2 regions of the Marinomonas sp. TI.3.20 genome follow, and region 2 is predicted to be linked to the other one. Evidence: predicted binding sites of a transcription regulator. Region 2 holds the regulator's gene; the other holds the start of a gene.
What was found. The regulator LexA, encoded in region 2, represses DNA repair genes until DNA is damaged. The targets are predictions, from matches to a motif close to TACTGTNTANNTANACAGTA.
Positions count from the first base shown of each region.

Region 1 (7,736 bases), on a different contig from region 2:
TCGAATCGGCTGATTTGGTAATGCGTCATCACTTTGAAGCGGGAACCGCGGTTTTCGAATTGGCAAAAGGGGATCATCATGACCATATGATTTGTTTGGAAACAGGCAAAGTGGTTGAGTTTGTTGATCCTGTGATTGAAAAGCGTCAGCATGAAATTGCTGAAGAGCATGGTTTTGAAATTGAAGACCATAGCTTGATCATGTATGTGCGCCCAAAGAAGAAATAGCGGTAAACGCAACACGATAAGTGGATAACCTAAACATTGTTGGGTTATCCACTTTTTTGTTTATTGTAATTGTACATTTCCTAGCATTTCTTTGGCGTGAGCCAGAGTTTGATCCGTTAGCTCTAATCCACCGAGTAAACGCGCAATTTCTTGAGTACGTTCCTGATTTCTTAATTGTGCCACTTTTGAAGACGTTGCATCGTTTGCTACTTCTTTGCTTACGCGCAGATGCTGATCGCCCTGTGCGGCGACTTGCGCTAAATGGGTAACACAGAAGACTTGTCCACGTTTCCCTACACTGCGCAGCATACGACCGACAACTTCGGCAATGCCGCCACTGATACCTACATCGACTTCATCAAACACCAATGTCGGAATGATAGAGGTATGAGCTGTGACAACCTGAATCCCTAAACTAATACGAGATAATTCACCGCCTGAGGCAACCTTACGTAATGGTTGAGCGGGTTGTCCTGGGTTAGAAGCGATCATGTATTCTATTTCTTCAAAACCATTAGACGACACTTGGTTAAGAGGTTGGCAGTCAATAAAGAAACGCGCATGAGGCATACCTAGCCCATGAATTTGTTCTTCTACTTGTTTGGCAAGTGTATCTTTTGCGGCAATACGCTTTTCTGTCAATGTGGTTGCCAGTGCCGTCAGCATTTCGTAGGCACGTTCTTCGTTTTCTTTTAGTTGTTCAATGCTTTCTTCGCTGCCTTGCAGTGAATCAAGGTCTGTATCAACGGACTCTCTGAGTATGAGTAGTGCTTCTGGTAATACTTTGTGTTTACGAGCTGTGTCGTAGATGTCAGTGAGGCGCTGCTCTATTTCACTGAGTCGTTCCGGATTTTGCTCCAGTGTGTCTTGGTAATGATGTAGGCTGTCTGCGGCTTCTTGTGCTTGAATTAACGCGGCTTTCATCATCTCCAGCGCATTTTCAAGCTCTTTAGTAGCAGGGCTAATTTGGCTGGCATTTTGTAATGCTTGGTTTAACAGTGAGCAAACATTGCTTTCGTCACTATCAATTAAGATGCCGCTGGCTTGATAAGCTTTGTATTTAGAGTCTGCGATATTAGATAAAAAAGCTTGTTCATTTTCTAGTTCGACAATTTCTCCTTCTTTTAAATCTAACTGTTCTAATTCCTGCGACTGGTAAGATAAAAGCTGAATTTTGGCTTCTTGCTCCGATGAGCGATTTTGTTGTGCGGCCAGTTCGTCTTTTAGTTGGCGCCAAACGTTGTATTGTCGGCTGACCTGTTTTGATAGTTCAGTGAGTTGGCCGAATTCGTCTACTTGTTTACGTTGAGCGCTTTTTTTCAGTAATGATTGATGTTCGTGCTGACCATGAATATCAACCAAATGGCTGCCGACTTCTTTTAAGTCCCCAAGCGTACAAGGGCGACCATTAATATAGGCTTTAGATCGGCCTTCTTTGCTGATAACTCGACGTAAAATGCAATGTTGTTCGTGTTCTAGGTCCCTTTCTTCTAGCCACTCGAAGACATGAGGGTACTGAGTGATGTCGAAAGTGGCGCTAATATCGGCCTTTTTTTCTCCATGACGAACCACAGACGCATCTGTTCTGCTGCCCAAACAGAGAGATAGAGCGTCAACCATGATGGATTTACCAGCGCCTGTTTCACCGGAAATCACGGTCATGCCTGTTTTAAATTCTAAATCCAAGGCGTCAACAATAGCGAAATTGGAAATAGCGATGCTCGTTAGCATAATGGGCTCCACATAAGGAAAATATTTATATGGTTATTTATACAGTACTTGGTTGTTTTTTGACAAGTAGGGGGGAGATATTTAATTCCCTTTAAATTTATATGGTTTTGGTGTTGAAAGGTAAAAAGCTGGCCCCATATAGCCAACACAGTTAGAGAATACTTTCTGTTATTTGGAGTGAAGAAATGAGTGATCAGCAAAAAAAATCTAATTTAGAAGCGGAGCAAGATGTGAATAGCGAAGCAGAAAATCAAGCAACAGAAGGGCTTTTAGAACCTGAAGCAGAGCTTCTAGAAGAAACGCCTGAAAATGAAGAGCTTGCTAAAGCATTGGAAGAGGCGGCGCAGTACAAAGAAGCTGCACTTCGTGCTCAAGCGGATGCGCAAAATGTTCGCAGACGTGCAGAGCTAGATGTTGAGAAAGCGCACAAGTTTGGTCTAGAGAAATTTGCCAAATCCATTGTCAACGTCGCTGACAATCTTGAGCGAGCGCTAACGTCTGCGCCTGAGACTGGCGAATCTGACCCGGTTCGTGAAGGTGTTGAGTTAACGTTGAAAGATTTGTTAGAAACCTTGGCTCGTTTTGAAGTGAAGCCAGTAGACCCGCATGGCGAACCATTCAACCCAGAGTTGCACCAAGCGATTACCATGGTACCAAACCCTGAGTTAGAGCCGAACACCGTGATGGATGTTGTGCAGAAGGGTTATACGCTTCATGGCCGTATATTGCGCCCAGCAATGGTCGTTGTTTCGAGCGCAGCATAAAGACCGTCATTTTTTTGACACTAGGCGCTTGAAAAGCTCAAAAGCGTACCCAAATACAGAATTATCATTGAAATAAACGAATTTATAGGAGAGACACACCATGGGTAGAATCATTGGTATTGACTTAGGTACAACAAACTCTTGTGTTGCTGTACTAGATGGCGAAAAAGCTCGCGTAATTGAAAACGCTGAAGGCGATCGCACCACACCGTCCATCGTTGCTTTTGCTGAAGATGGTGAAGTTCTAGTTGGTCAGTCTGCTAAACGTCAAGCAGTGACTAACCCAACAAACACATTGTTTGCTGTTAAGCGCTTGATCGGCCGTAAATTTAAAGATGCGGTTGTTCAGAAAGATATCTCTATGGTGCCTTACAAAATCGTAGCGGCCGATAACGGCGACGCTTGGGTTGAAGTAAAAGGCGAGAAGAAAGCACCACCACAAATTTCTGCTGAAGTTCTTAAGAAAATGAAGAAAACAGCAGAAGATTACCTAGGCGAGAAAGTAACAGAAGCGGTAATTACTGTTCCTGCTTACTTTAACGACTCTCAGCGTCAAGCAACTAAAGATGCGGGTAAAATTGCTGGTCTAGAAGTTAAACGTATTATCAACGAGCCAACAGCGGCAGCGTTGGCTTACGGCCTAGACAAGAGTACAGGCGACTCTACTATCGCGGTTTATGACCTTGGTGGTGGTACCTTCGATATCTCTATCATCGAAATCGCCGATGTAGATGGTGAGAAACAATTCGAAGTATTGTCTACCAATGGTGATACTTTCCTAGGTGGTGAAGATTTCGATATGCGTGTTATCGAGTTCTTAGCCTCTGAATTTAAGAAACAGTCTGGTATTGATCTACACAACGATCCACTAGCGCTACAACGTTTGAAAGAAGCGGGTGAAAAAGCGAAAGTTGAGTTGTCTTCTTCTTCTCAAACAGAAGTTAACTTACCTTACATCACTGCTGATGCTACAGGCCCTAAACACTTGAACGTTAAATTGACTCGTTCTAAGTTGGAGTCTTTGGTTGAAGAGCTTGTAATGAACTCTCTTGAGCCTTGCCGTCAAGCATTGAAAGATGCCGATCTGAAAGCTTCTGATATCGATGAAGTTATCTTGGTTGGTGGTCAAACTCGTATGCCTCTTGTGCAAGCGAAAGTGACTGAGTTCTTCGGTAAAGAACCACGTAAAGACGTGAACCCTGATGAAGCGGTTGCTATTGGCGCATCTATTCAAGGCGCGGTACTTTCTGGTGATGTAAAAGACGTTCTTCTTCTAGACGTTACACCATTGTCTCTAGGTATCGAGACTATGGGTGGTGTTATGACGGCATTGATCGAGAAAAACACTACGATTCCTACTAAGAAATCGCAAACTTTCTCTACTGCTGAAGACAATCAAAATGCAGTAACTATCCATGCATTGCAGGGTGAGCGTAAACAAGCGTCTCAGAATAAGTCTCTAGGTCGTTTCGACTTGGCTGACATTCCGCCAGCTCCACGTGGCGTGCCACAAATCGAAGTAAGCTTCGACCTTGATGCCAATGGTATCTTGAGTGTGTCTGCGAAAGATAAAGCGACGGGTAAAGAACAGTCTATCGTTATCAAATCTTCTTCAGGTCTTAGTGATGAAGAAGTTGAAAAAATGGTTCAGGATGCTGAAGCAAACGCAGAAGAAGATCGTAAGTTTGAAGAGCTTGTACAAGTTCGCAACACGGCTGATGGTATGATTCACGCAACTCGCAAAACTTTGACTGATGCTGGCGATAAAGCAACAGAAGAAGAGAAAACAGCGATTGAAACTGCGATTACTGAACTTGAAGAAGCATTAACATCTAACGACAAAGAGAAGATCGAAGAGAAAACCAATGCGTTGACTCAAGCGTCTGGCTCTTTGGCTCAGAAGATGTATGCAGAAGCTGAAGGTGCTCAAGCTGGCGCTCAACCAGGTGCTGAAGAAGCTACTTCTGGTAAAGCTCAGGACGATGCAGTAGATGCTGAATTCGAAGAAGTAAAAGAAGATAAAAAATAAGCCGTAACGCTTGTTTTGATTACCCTAACTTTATGGGTTGATATAGCGAACACGGTTTTAGGACCGTGTTTTGCTATTTGTAAACCGGTGAATAAAGTTAGGTCTATAAAAGCTTTATGACTCTTTTAACTGAGAATCTTTTATCCAGTTATTAACGACAAGTTTTTCTTTCAAATTTTTAATTCAGACTTTATCAATTCAGGAATGCCAGCGATGAGCAAAAGAGACTATTACGACGTTCTTGGGGTGGCCAAAGGCGCGGATAAAAAAGACATCAAAAAAGCTTATCGCTCTTTAGCGAATAAGTACCATCCAGATAAAAACCCAGACAATGCCGAATCATTAGAAAAATTTAAAGAAGTCGCGGAAGCTTACGAAATCTTATCGTCTGATGATAAGCGTGAAGCGTATGACCGTTTTGGTCATGAAGGCGTTAATGGCCAAGGCGGCGGCTACGGCGGTGGTGCTGGCGCTGGTGGTTTTAGTGATATTTTTGGTGATGTATTTGGTGATATTTTTGGCGGAGGAGGCGGTGGCGGTGGTCAAAGCCGTACACGTCGAGGTTCCGATTTACGTTACACATTAGAGTTAGATCTTGAACAAGCCGTTTGGGGTTGCGATGAAAAAATTCGTATTCCTACTTTGGTTAATTGTAAACCTTGTGATGGTTCTGGCGCCAAGAAGGGCTCGAAACCGAAGACCTGTAATACCTGTGGTGGTGCTGGTCAAGTTCGTATGTCGCAAGGCTTCTTTTCTGTACAGCAGGCTTGTCCTGAATGTCACGGTCAAGGTCAGGTTATTTCTAACCCTTGTCCTGAGTGTCATGGTCAAGGTCGTATTCAAGAATACAAAACGCTTAATGTTAAAATTCCAGCGGGTGTTGATACGGGTGACCGTATTCGTCTTTCTGGGGAAGGAGAAGCCGGAGCACATGGTGGCCCAGCGGGTGATTTGTTTGTTCAGGTCTCTGTTAAGCCGCATAGCATCTTTGAACGCGATGGTGCTAACTTGTACTGCGAAGTACCGATTAGCTTTACAACAGCGGCACTAGGTGGCGAAATTGATGTTCCTACTTTAGACGGTCGTGTGCGACTGAAAGTGACGGCTGAGTGTCAGAGCGGGAAGTTGTTCCGTCTGCGAAATAAAGGTGTTAAGCCTGTTCGTGGTGGTCCACAAGGTGACTTGATTTGTAAGGTTGCAGTGGAAACGCCCGTGAATTTGACGGCACGCCAGAAAGAATTACTTACTGAACTTGCTGATAGTATGGGCGATGAAACGGATCACTCTCCTAAGCAGAAGAGCTGGTTTGATGGTGTAAAACGTTTCTTTGATGATATTAAAAAGTAATGGTTTGATCTTACTTAAAAGTATTAAAAAGGCGCTTATTTAGCGCCTTTTTCTTTGAGTAAAAAATCGATATGACTGCGTAATAGGTTAGCCGCATTGGTGAAACTTTTATTATTCGGAATAATAAAGTCTGCTTTTCCCCGAATATCGATGGTTTTTAATGACGCTTGACGGACGTGACGCATATAGCGACTTGTCACTTCATTTACATTGCGACCGCGCTCAGCGATGTCACGCTTAAGGCGACGAACAATGGCAATGTCCATGTCAGTATCGACATAAAACAGATAGTCTACAGCATCACGAATACCTGCATCTTGGAACATCATGTGACCTTCGACGAGGACGATATGTGTTGGCTCAAGGTTTCGGTAACCTACGCGTTTGTGCTGTGAATGGTCATACTCAGGGATTTCATTTGGCTGCTGTCGGTTTTTGCAATTATGAATGGCTAACGTTAAGCTCTCTATGTCCAATGAGCTTAAGTCATCAAAATTGTAGACATCAGGGTCTATACTGCCGCATCCGTTATAAAAACTGTCCTGGCATAAAACAGTGATTTTATCACCTTGGCCTTCGGCTAATAGTGAACAAAGTCGGCTTTTTCCACTGCCAGATACCCCTGTGATGCCAATAACAAGCGCCATGTATTACCTCAGTCAATAAATTGATGCGTCTCTCAATATGAGAGGCTTGAATGGCGGAGGATATTAGCAGATTTTCCTAGCCTCTGCTTGTCTTGAATCTAGAAAATTCGGTGTACTTATTAACCAGTTTAGCTTGTTTTTAGGGTAAGTAAATGAGGCATGTCTTTTGCTTTAAGGGGCTGCTGGAGTCAAAAAGTCATATAATAGTAACGCGGCTAAGGTAATCTTAGTGGCTAGTTTGAGTGCGAGTAAAATTGAATTCTTGATCGCTAAATTCTATCAATGTACTGTTCTATTTAGCCGCTTATAGCAGGATTGGTCGTTGTGTCTTTGAAAGGGAATGTATTGATGTTTAAGCGTTTTATTTCAATTGTTTTGTCTGTATTTATTTTGTTTTCTTTATCTGAGGTCAGCTTTGCCGCTGATAACTCAACTGATCGTCAAACAACACCAATTGCAGAGCAAGGTGCTGAGTTATTTGGCTTAAAAGTGAATAATCTGAGTAAGGAGAGTCTTGAAAAACGCCTTGCGACAATGGGGTTGCAGCCTTATCCATCTTATAAAAAGGATGTAGCGACGTACAGTCTGGGCCCTGATGGGATTCTGGGCGTCAAAGAGTTGAGCATTGCCTTTAATGACGACGACTACCTTATAAAAGCAACGATGTCAGGTGTGGTGAAAAGTAGTGAAAAGCGTCAGTCACTTGGGCGTTTACTGGTAAAAAAATATGGTACGCCTAATATTGGTTTTGTACGCAATGGTTATGGGCGGGCAAAATGGGTTTTTAAGGATGGAACCTATGTAGAGCTCCACAATACGACCTTTAATGTATTGGTTATCTACGTGGACCAGCAACCGAAGGTGCCTTCAGAGTCCGGACAAATTGACGTAGAAGCTTTGTACGAGAAAAATGAACAATCTAAACCTTAAATAAAGCACTCTCTAAAATATTGAAATAGTAGAAAAATGATAATACTGGATTTAAATGTAC
Region 1 is NZ_JBAKAS010000005.1:167,467-175,202, reverse strand. Features, by position in the region: gene fur (ferric iron uptake transcriptional regulator) at 1-227, shown strand, start outside; gene recN (DNA repair protein RecN) at 288-1,958, opposite strand; gene grpE (nucleotide exchange factor GrpE) at 2,144-2,722, shown strand; gene dnaK (molecular chaperone DnaK) at 2,823-4,751, shown strand; gene dnaJ (molecular chaperone DnaJ) at 4,965-6,098, shown strand; gene V6259_RS07695 (uridine kinase family protein) at 6,134-6,745, opposite strand; gene V6259_RS07690 (uridine kinase) at 7,094-7,675, shown strand; gene V6259_RS07685 (DUF3392 domain-containing protein) at 7,712-7,736, shown strand, end outside.
Region 1: the regulator LexA is predicted to act here: its motif matches at 1,986-2,005, upstream of recN (DNA repair protein RecN).

Region 2 (7,736 bases):
AATACTCAAATCCCATTTCTGAAATAGACTTAAGCACACGATCCGGTAAATTCAAATCATGAAAGCGTGTTTTATCCGCCACTTCATCCACTTTGAAATCATCAATAGACCATACTGAGGTACCGCTATTTTGTTTAGCACCTTCCACCGGCTTATTGATAATACCTTCAGCAGATTTATCAGAAACCCCATTGGCTGGCTTACTTTCTGCTTTAAAACGCTTGTTAGAGCGACGAGGACGCTTTGGTTTTACTGTTTGTTCTGATGTAGGTTCTGTCTTTTGGTTTTCCATATTGGAATCTATATGCTTCTTATGTGTTTTTACGTTTATGTGTCTTTGCGTGGAGTGTACCTAAATGATAAGTCTTTATCACCCCTTGCTTTTCGTAAGTTATTATTGTCTGTAAGGAGGTAGGCTATTAATTAGCTGCTGCCCATATCGTTTTGTGCGCAAGCGTTTATCCAAAATATGAATTTCGCCGGAATCTGATTCGCTACGTAGCAACCTACCCGTCGCCTGCACTAAGCGTAATGATGCATCTGGAATGGTGATCTCCATGAATGGATTCCCACCACGCTTTTGAATCCATTCTGCTAACGTTGCCTCTACTGGATCATCAGGCACGGCAAACGGAATTTTTGCGATATAAACACACGTTAAATAATCACCAGGTAAATCCACCCCTTCGGCAAAGCTAGCGAGCCCAAGCAGTAAACTGCCCTTACCATCATCAATACGCGCCTTGTGCGAATCTAAAATAACGCGTTTTGACTGCTCCCCTTGCATCAATAGAATATCCTGCAATCCGGCAGAAAGAGATTTAGCCACCTCCTCCATTTGCCGACGCGAAGAGAATAGCACTAAACTGCCTTTCTTAGAATCTACTTGTTTATCAAGATATTGAACAATCTCTTGTGTGTGCTGTTCAACCCGATTGGGTTCATTTTCCATATCAGGTATGACCAGCAGACCATTTTTCTGAAAATCAAATGGGCTTAAAACTCGCAAATACTCACTTTCGTGCGGCACTCCTGAGCGCATATTAAATCGGTGGAATTGGTTTAGGGCAGTCAATGTCGCCGAGGTAACAATAGCCCCAAAACACTTATCCCACAATTGCTGACGCAATGTATGGGCCGCTAAAATAGGTGAACCACCTAATTCAATATCCTGCTCCATACCTTGCCCTGTAACCACTAACCAGCGCGCGTTCGGTGGGTAATTCTGGTCATCGACCGCCGAGTATAAACGCCACAACTCAACACTTTGCTCTAAACGCCCCAATATAACGCCCAAAATTGGCTGCCAGGTTTCAGCAGTTTCCGGCGTCACACCCATCCCTTCGTTTTGCTTGGTTTTCTTGCATTCGTCCTGAATACTTTCAATATTATTGAAAAGCTTCTGATAGGAGGTCTGCAAACTATAGGCTAGCTGCCGTAACTCATCAGGAATAACACCAAACTCAAAACGATGCTGATTATTCTCTTGATCCAAGCCCAAGCCTTGAATATAAGGCGCTAAACCTTGCTGTGCGTACTGGATGAAATTGACAATACTTTGAATCTGTTGAGGAATTTTAAGCAACAACTGCCCTGTTAAGCTAACGTCATCGGTCAACTCTTGCTTTAAGTTCACTAGATTTTTTTCGAGCTGTCGCAACCAGGTAATACTTTGTTGCAAACGAACCTCGTGACGGAAATGGCCGATTGCCTTATCAGGCAAATGATGCCCCTCGTCGAAAACATAAATAGTTTCTTTCGGCGGCGTTAAAATTGCCCCACCACCAAGCGATAAATCAGCAAGCACTAAATCGTGGTTGGCAACAATCACATCCGCGTCTTCAATTTCACCGCGCGCTTTAAAAAACGGGCACGCAGAGTAATTAGCACAGTTGCGGTTAGTGCACTGCTGATGATCCGTAGTCAAGCGGCGCCAATCTTGATCCCTAATAATGCCAGACCAATTATCCTTGTCGCCGTCCCACTCACCCTTAGATAAAGCAACATCCATCTCTTGATAAAGCGCGGTGTTAATATCATCAGATTGAAGATGTTGTTCAAACAACCCAGCAAACATATCCTCTATACCTTGCTCTTCAGAACTCAGAAAACCTTCCAAGTTATTCAAACAAAGATAACGCCCACGCCCTTTTGCTAAGGTATATTTGAAACTTAATTCGGTATGCTCTAACAGATCAGGCAATTCTTTATGGAGAATTTGTTCTTGCAAGGCTACGGTTGCCGTTGAAATAATCAACTTTAAGCCACGCGCTTTTGCAATTGGAATCGCAGCCAGACAATAAGACAGTGTTTTACCCGTCCCCGTCCCCGCCTCAACAACGGCCACATGCTTTTCGTCTAACCGCTCACCTTCGCTCCCTTGCTTTATATTTCCCAAAGTACGGGCGATTGTGCCGATCATCTGACGCTGACCAACTCTAGGTTTATGGGACTTTGCTTCCAGCGAGGCTCGGTAAGCAAGGTGAATTTGTGTTTTTAGTTCATCTGAAAGCATTTAATTTATTGAGTATCTTGAATAATGCTGTATATAATAACAGTTACTGTATAAACAACCAGATGACGCTATGATTAAATTAACCAACAGACAATCTGACGTACTAGAAACCATTCGTGAATTTATTAGCGAAACAGGTTTTCCTCCAACTCGTGCAGAAATAGCCCATCGCCTAGGGTTCAAATCTCCCAATGCCGCTGAAGAACATCTAAAAGCCCTCGCTAAAAAAGGGGCCATAGAAATGCTTTCCGGCGCATCCCGTGGCATTCGCCTGCTTGAAGACCCTGCTTTAGCAGAAAAAGCGGATGCCGGATTACCCGTTATTGGCAAGGTCGCTGCTGGGTTTCCAATTTTGGCCCAAGAAAATGTCGCGTCTCATGTTAATGTTCCAGCCGCGATGTTTTCACCTAAGGCGGATTACCTTCTTTCCGTCTCTGGCACTAGCATGAAGAACATAGGCATCATGGAAGGAGACCTACTTGCTGTTCATAAGACGACAACTGTTCGTGACGGCCAAATTGTTGTTGCTCGAATAGGCGAAGAAGTCACTGTTAAACGATTTTTCCAAAAAGGCAGCTTAATTCGCTTAGTACCGGAAAATGAAGACTTTGACGATATCATTGTAGATTTAGAAAGCGAAGAGTTTGCTATTGAAGGACTTTCAGTAGGCGTCATACGCCAAACTATTTAAATCAGAACCTTCAGCCGAAAAGCCAAAAGGCGAAGCAAATGCTTCGCCTTTTTTAATGCAATATTTTAGGCCTTACATCCATATCTTCTGGATACTCCATGTCATCACCAAACGTTTCTTCTTCCGAATAAACAAAATCAATCCCTGCATGAAACATGCATTTTGCCAGTTCAAAATAACGTTCTTTAAGATAAGACTTAGTATCATCAGAAATTGTTAATGTTGCCAAGGGCTCTGCATTCTCGCCCTCTTCGCCAGCTGGACGCAATACAATATCGCCATTGTCCAGCTCAATAATTTCTAGATAGGATTCTTTCATATTTAATACTCTGAGGATTCTTCTCTAAAACGCAACACCAACTCCGTTAGCTTAGATAAAAACACATTAACCGATGCACCGTCATCGCCGCCACGACCAATCAAGTTTGCTTCATTGGCTTTAACAAACATGGAAGAGCGGCATTCAAATTGAACCAAATAAGCTTGCTCTAATTGATTTAGCCAAGAACCAGATTGCAAAGATAAGTCATGCAGTTCGACTAATACCGGCACGACAACATCTTTATCTTTAGCTTCTTTCAACAAACCGTCAAGTTGCAAACCAGAGGTTAGTTGGTAAGCCAAACCAACCTCCTGTAGCAATCCATTCAACGCACTGCGCAAATGAAAGATTGCGGCCCCTTCCAAACTTGCGCCAAGCCAAGAACCTGCATCTTCTTGACTTTGTCGAAGAAAACGGCGTGCTGAATCCAACTTTTGATTGGTTAAACTCGCTGGAGTTGCAGCACTCATTTCTTTTTCTTACCTTCTTCAACGACCCATTGCTTACCAACATAATAGGCTTTCCAACCCGTTGGCTTACCTTCTTCTTCAGTCATCACATACTGCTCTTTCGTCTTACGACTGTAACGAATAATGGTCGGACGACCTTCGTTATCCATAACTGGAGCATTAGAGAAAAAGTGATATTTAGGATCGATCTGCTCCATGTAAGGAAGCAATTCTTTCACCAGCGGTGCTCGAGTTTCTCGCTTACGCGGAAACTGACTAGCCGCTAAAAACAAACCCGTTGCACCATCACGTAAAACGTAATGATCTTCTACTTTTAAACAAGCTAGGTCAGGCATCGGAACTGGGTCCATCTTAGGTGGCGCCGCTTCCCCGCTCTTCAAAAGCTTGCGAGTATTTTTACAATCGTCGCTGGTACAACCAAAATATTTGCCGAAACGGCCTGTCTTAAGCTGCATTTCTGAGCCACATTTATCACACTCAAGTACAGGACCATCGTACCCTTTGATCTTAAATGTACCCTCTTCCACCGCATAACCAGAACATGTTGGATTGTTACCACACACGTGTAACTTACGGTGTTCATCCATCAAATAACTGTCCATGGCAGAACCACAAATATCACAACGTCGCTTATTGATCAGCGCTTTTGATTCTGCTTCATCGTCATCTACAGCAACTGCTTCATCACCACGAGTAAGGTTAATCGTCGCTTTACAACGCTCTTTTGGTGGTAACGCATAGCCAGAACAAGACATAAATACGCCTGTACTAGCAGTTCGAATTTGCATTGACCTTCCGCAAGTAGGACAAGCAATATCGGTTGGTGTTGGCTCATTCAGCATCATCCCATCTTCAGGATCTTCTGCTTTGGCTAAGACAGCACTAAAACCATTATAAAAAGCATTGAGTGCTTCAATCCAGTTCTCACGACCTTCTGCCACTGCATCCAACTGCTCTTCCATTTGTGCAGTAAAGCTATAGTTCATGAGGGAGTGAAAGCTATCCACCAATCTTTCAGTCACAATATCGCCCATTTTTTCAGCGTAAAAGCGACGATTCTCTACTCGAACGTAACCACGATCTTGGATAGTAGAAATGATTGATGCATACGTAGAAGGACGACCAATACCACGTTTCTCAAGCTCTTTTACTAAACTGGCTTCACCAAAACGCGCCGTTGGTTTAGTAAAGTGCTGCTCTGGCAATAATGCTTCTAGAGTGAGAGTCTCACCTTTAGCAACATCTGGAAGAATATTGTCTTCGCCTTTCTTAACCACACCTTGCATAGCACGAGTGTAACCATCAAAGCGTAAAATACGTCCTTTGGCTTTAAACTCATACTCACCACTTGTTACAGTGACAGTCGTAGATGTGTATTGCGCAGGCGTCATTTGACACGCCATAAACTGAGCACGGATCAATTCATAAAGACGATGCGCGTCTTTTTCCATGCTTAACAAATCTTCTTGGCGCACACTAACATCAGAAGGACGAATCGCTTCATGGGCTTCTTGAGCCCCTTCTTTACTGCTGTAGCGAATAGGTTCTTCAGGTAAGTATTTGTCGCCAAATTTCTCAGCAATATATCCGCGTAGCGCCTCTACAGCCTCTAAACTCAAGTTAGTTGAGTCTGTACGCATATAAGTAATGTAACCACCCTCATAAAGGCGCTGAGCCAACATCATGGTCTTTTTAACGCCATAACCAAGTCGAGTACTCGCGGCTTGTTGCAAGGTAGAAGTTATAAATGGTGCTGATGGCTTACTGCTTGTCGGTTTATCTTCGCGATTACTTACTAAGTAATCGGCATCTTTCAAGCGAGCGAGATGCTCATCAGACTGCTCCTGACTCACAGGACGGTATTCTTTGCCTTGATATTTTGCTGCTGCAAATTTGATCGTATCTTTCGCTGGCGTTGTTAAATTCGCATCCAACTCCCAAAACTCATCAGGAATAAAAGCGCGTATTTCTTTTTCACGTTCAACAATCAAGCGTACTGCAACTGATTGAACGCGACCTGCGGACAAGCCACGAGCCACTTTTGCCCACAACAATGGCGACACCATAAAACCAACAACACGGTCTAAAAATCGACGTGCTTGCTGTGCATTAACACGATCCATATCAAGTTCGGATGGCGTTTCAAAAGCGGCTTGTATGGCTTTTTTTGTAATTTCGTTGAACACGACACGCTTATAGCGGCTGTCATCACCACCGATGGCCTCACGAAGATGCCACGCAATAGCTTCACCCTCTCTATCCAAATCGGTCGCGAGATAGATGGTATCGGCATTTTTGGCAAGACGTCTTAGCTCTTCAACCACTTTTTCCTTGCCCGGAAGCACTTCGTAGTGCGCTTCCCAACCATTTTCCGGGTCAACGCCCATTCGAGAAATAAGCTGCTGTCGAGATTTGCGGCGTTTATGCTCAACCTTCTCTTCTGGGCTCATCTTTCTCGTCAAAGCGGCTTGTTTTGCTCGCTCCTGCGGAGTTGATTTTGCTGTTGAACCTGTCGGCAGGTCTCGAATGTGTCCCACACTCGATTTCACAACATAATCGTTGCCTAGGTATTTATTGATGGTTTTCGCCTTAGCGGGCGATTCCACGATTACCAGTGATTTTCCCATTGAACTGTGTAAGCCTTATTTAAGTACGTCTGCAAATCTACGTTTGCGAAATTTAGTCTTTCGGGGCGCTGATATTAAGCAAACACCTTTTATATGACAAGCGATCACTGTATTGTTTCTCACATTATCGCTTGCTGAATCTAGTATTTCTTATTTAACATACTGAATTCATTGCTTAAGGACAATCATGGCGCTCCTCCAAATTCTTACAATTGTGTTTTTAATGATTATCGTGGTGCTTTCCGTAATCATTGGTTCACGTGCACATCAGAAAGAAAAAGAACAAACTGAACGACGTTTTAAGCAACTTCAGCTATCAAATCGCGCTGATCGAGTTGAATATCATCTGCGCAGTTTAAAAGATATTGACACAGATTCGATCGCTAGTGATGTTCTTTATGATTATTATATCGATACGTTACGCGAGCTGCTCCAATATGCCGATGATGCCGAACGTATCGAAGCACGCATCACTAAAGCAGAAGATGATCGCAACACCGACCCTATTGAGTTTAATCCAACTCCAGAGCCGCTAAGCTTTCAACAAAAAGCAAACTATAAAGAGCGCCTAACAAAAGTCGCTAAGATGCTTCTTTTCCTCAGAAGACAGGGCCGCTTAAGTCATTCACACTACAAAGCTTGTTACGATTATTTGCGCTGGTTGAACCTATGGGTCCAACTTAATCGCCAAATAGTACAAGCAAACAAAAACTTTATTAGCGGCGATAGTCGCGTTGCTCAATCTCTATATGGGGTGATTCTATCTCATATCAAATCTGATTCCATCGAAAGACCAGAAAAGAAAGCATTACAAACATTTGTAACGGACAAAATGAAACAAATTTTAGCCCCTAAGATTGAAGCCATTCAAACCACAGACAATCCAGAAGAAGCACTGAGTCAACTCATTCAAAATCTACAACCCGGAGACGACATCACTGATCCGACAATTAACAAAAATGCAAATTAAACCAATGAGATACTAGCCAAAGAAGGTAACAATTCGGACATTAACTCAACCGACTCTTCGGCCCCGGCTTCATCCCAATAAACCACCACAGATTCACGCGTGATTTCTATCGCCCTGACTAATGGTAACAACAACGCCAAT
Region 2 is NZ_JBAKAS010000020.1:16,014-23,749, forward strand. Features, by position in the region: gene V6259_RS16740 (DEAD/DEAH box helicase) at 1-292, opposite strand, end outside; gene dinG (ATP-dependent DNA helicase DinG) at 395-2,515, opposite strand; gene lexA (transcriptional repressor LexA) at 2,586-3,206, shown strand; gene V6259_RS16755 (hypothetical protein) at 3,259-3,525, opposite strand; gene V6259_RS16760 (DUF6586 family protein) at 3,528-3,998, opposite strand; gene topA (type I DNA topoisomerase) at 3,995-6,625, opposite strand; gene V6259_RS16770 (DNA topoisomerase I) at 6,813-7,595, shown strand; gene V6259_RS16775 (hypothetical protein) at 7,592-7,736, opposite strand, start outside.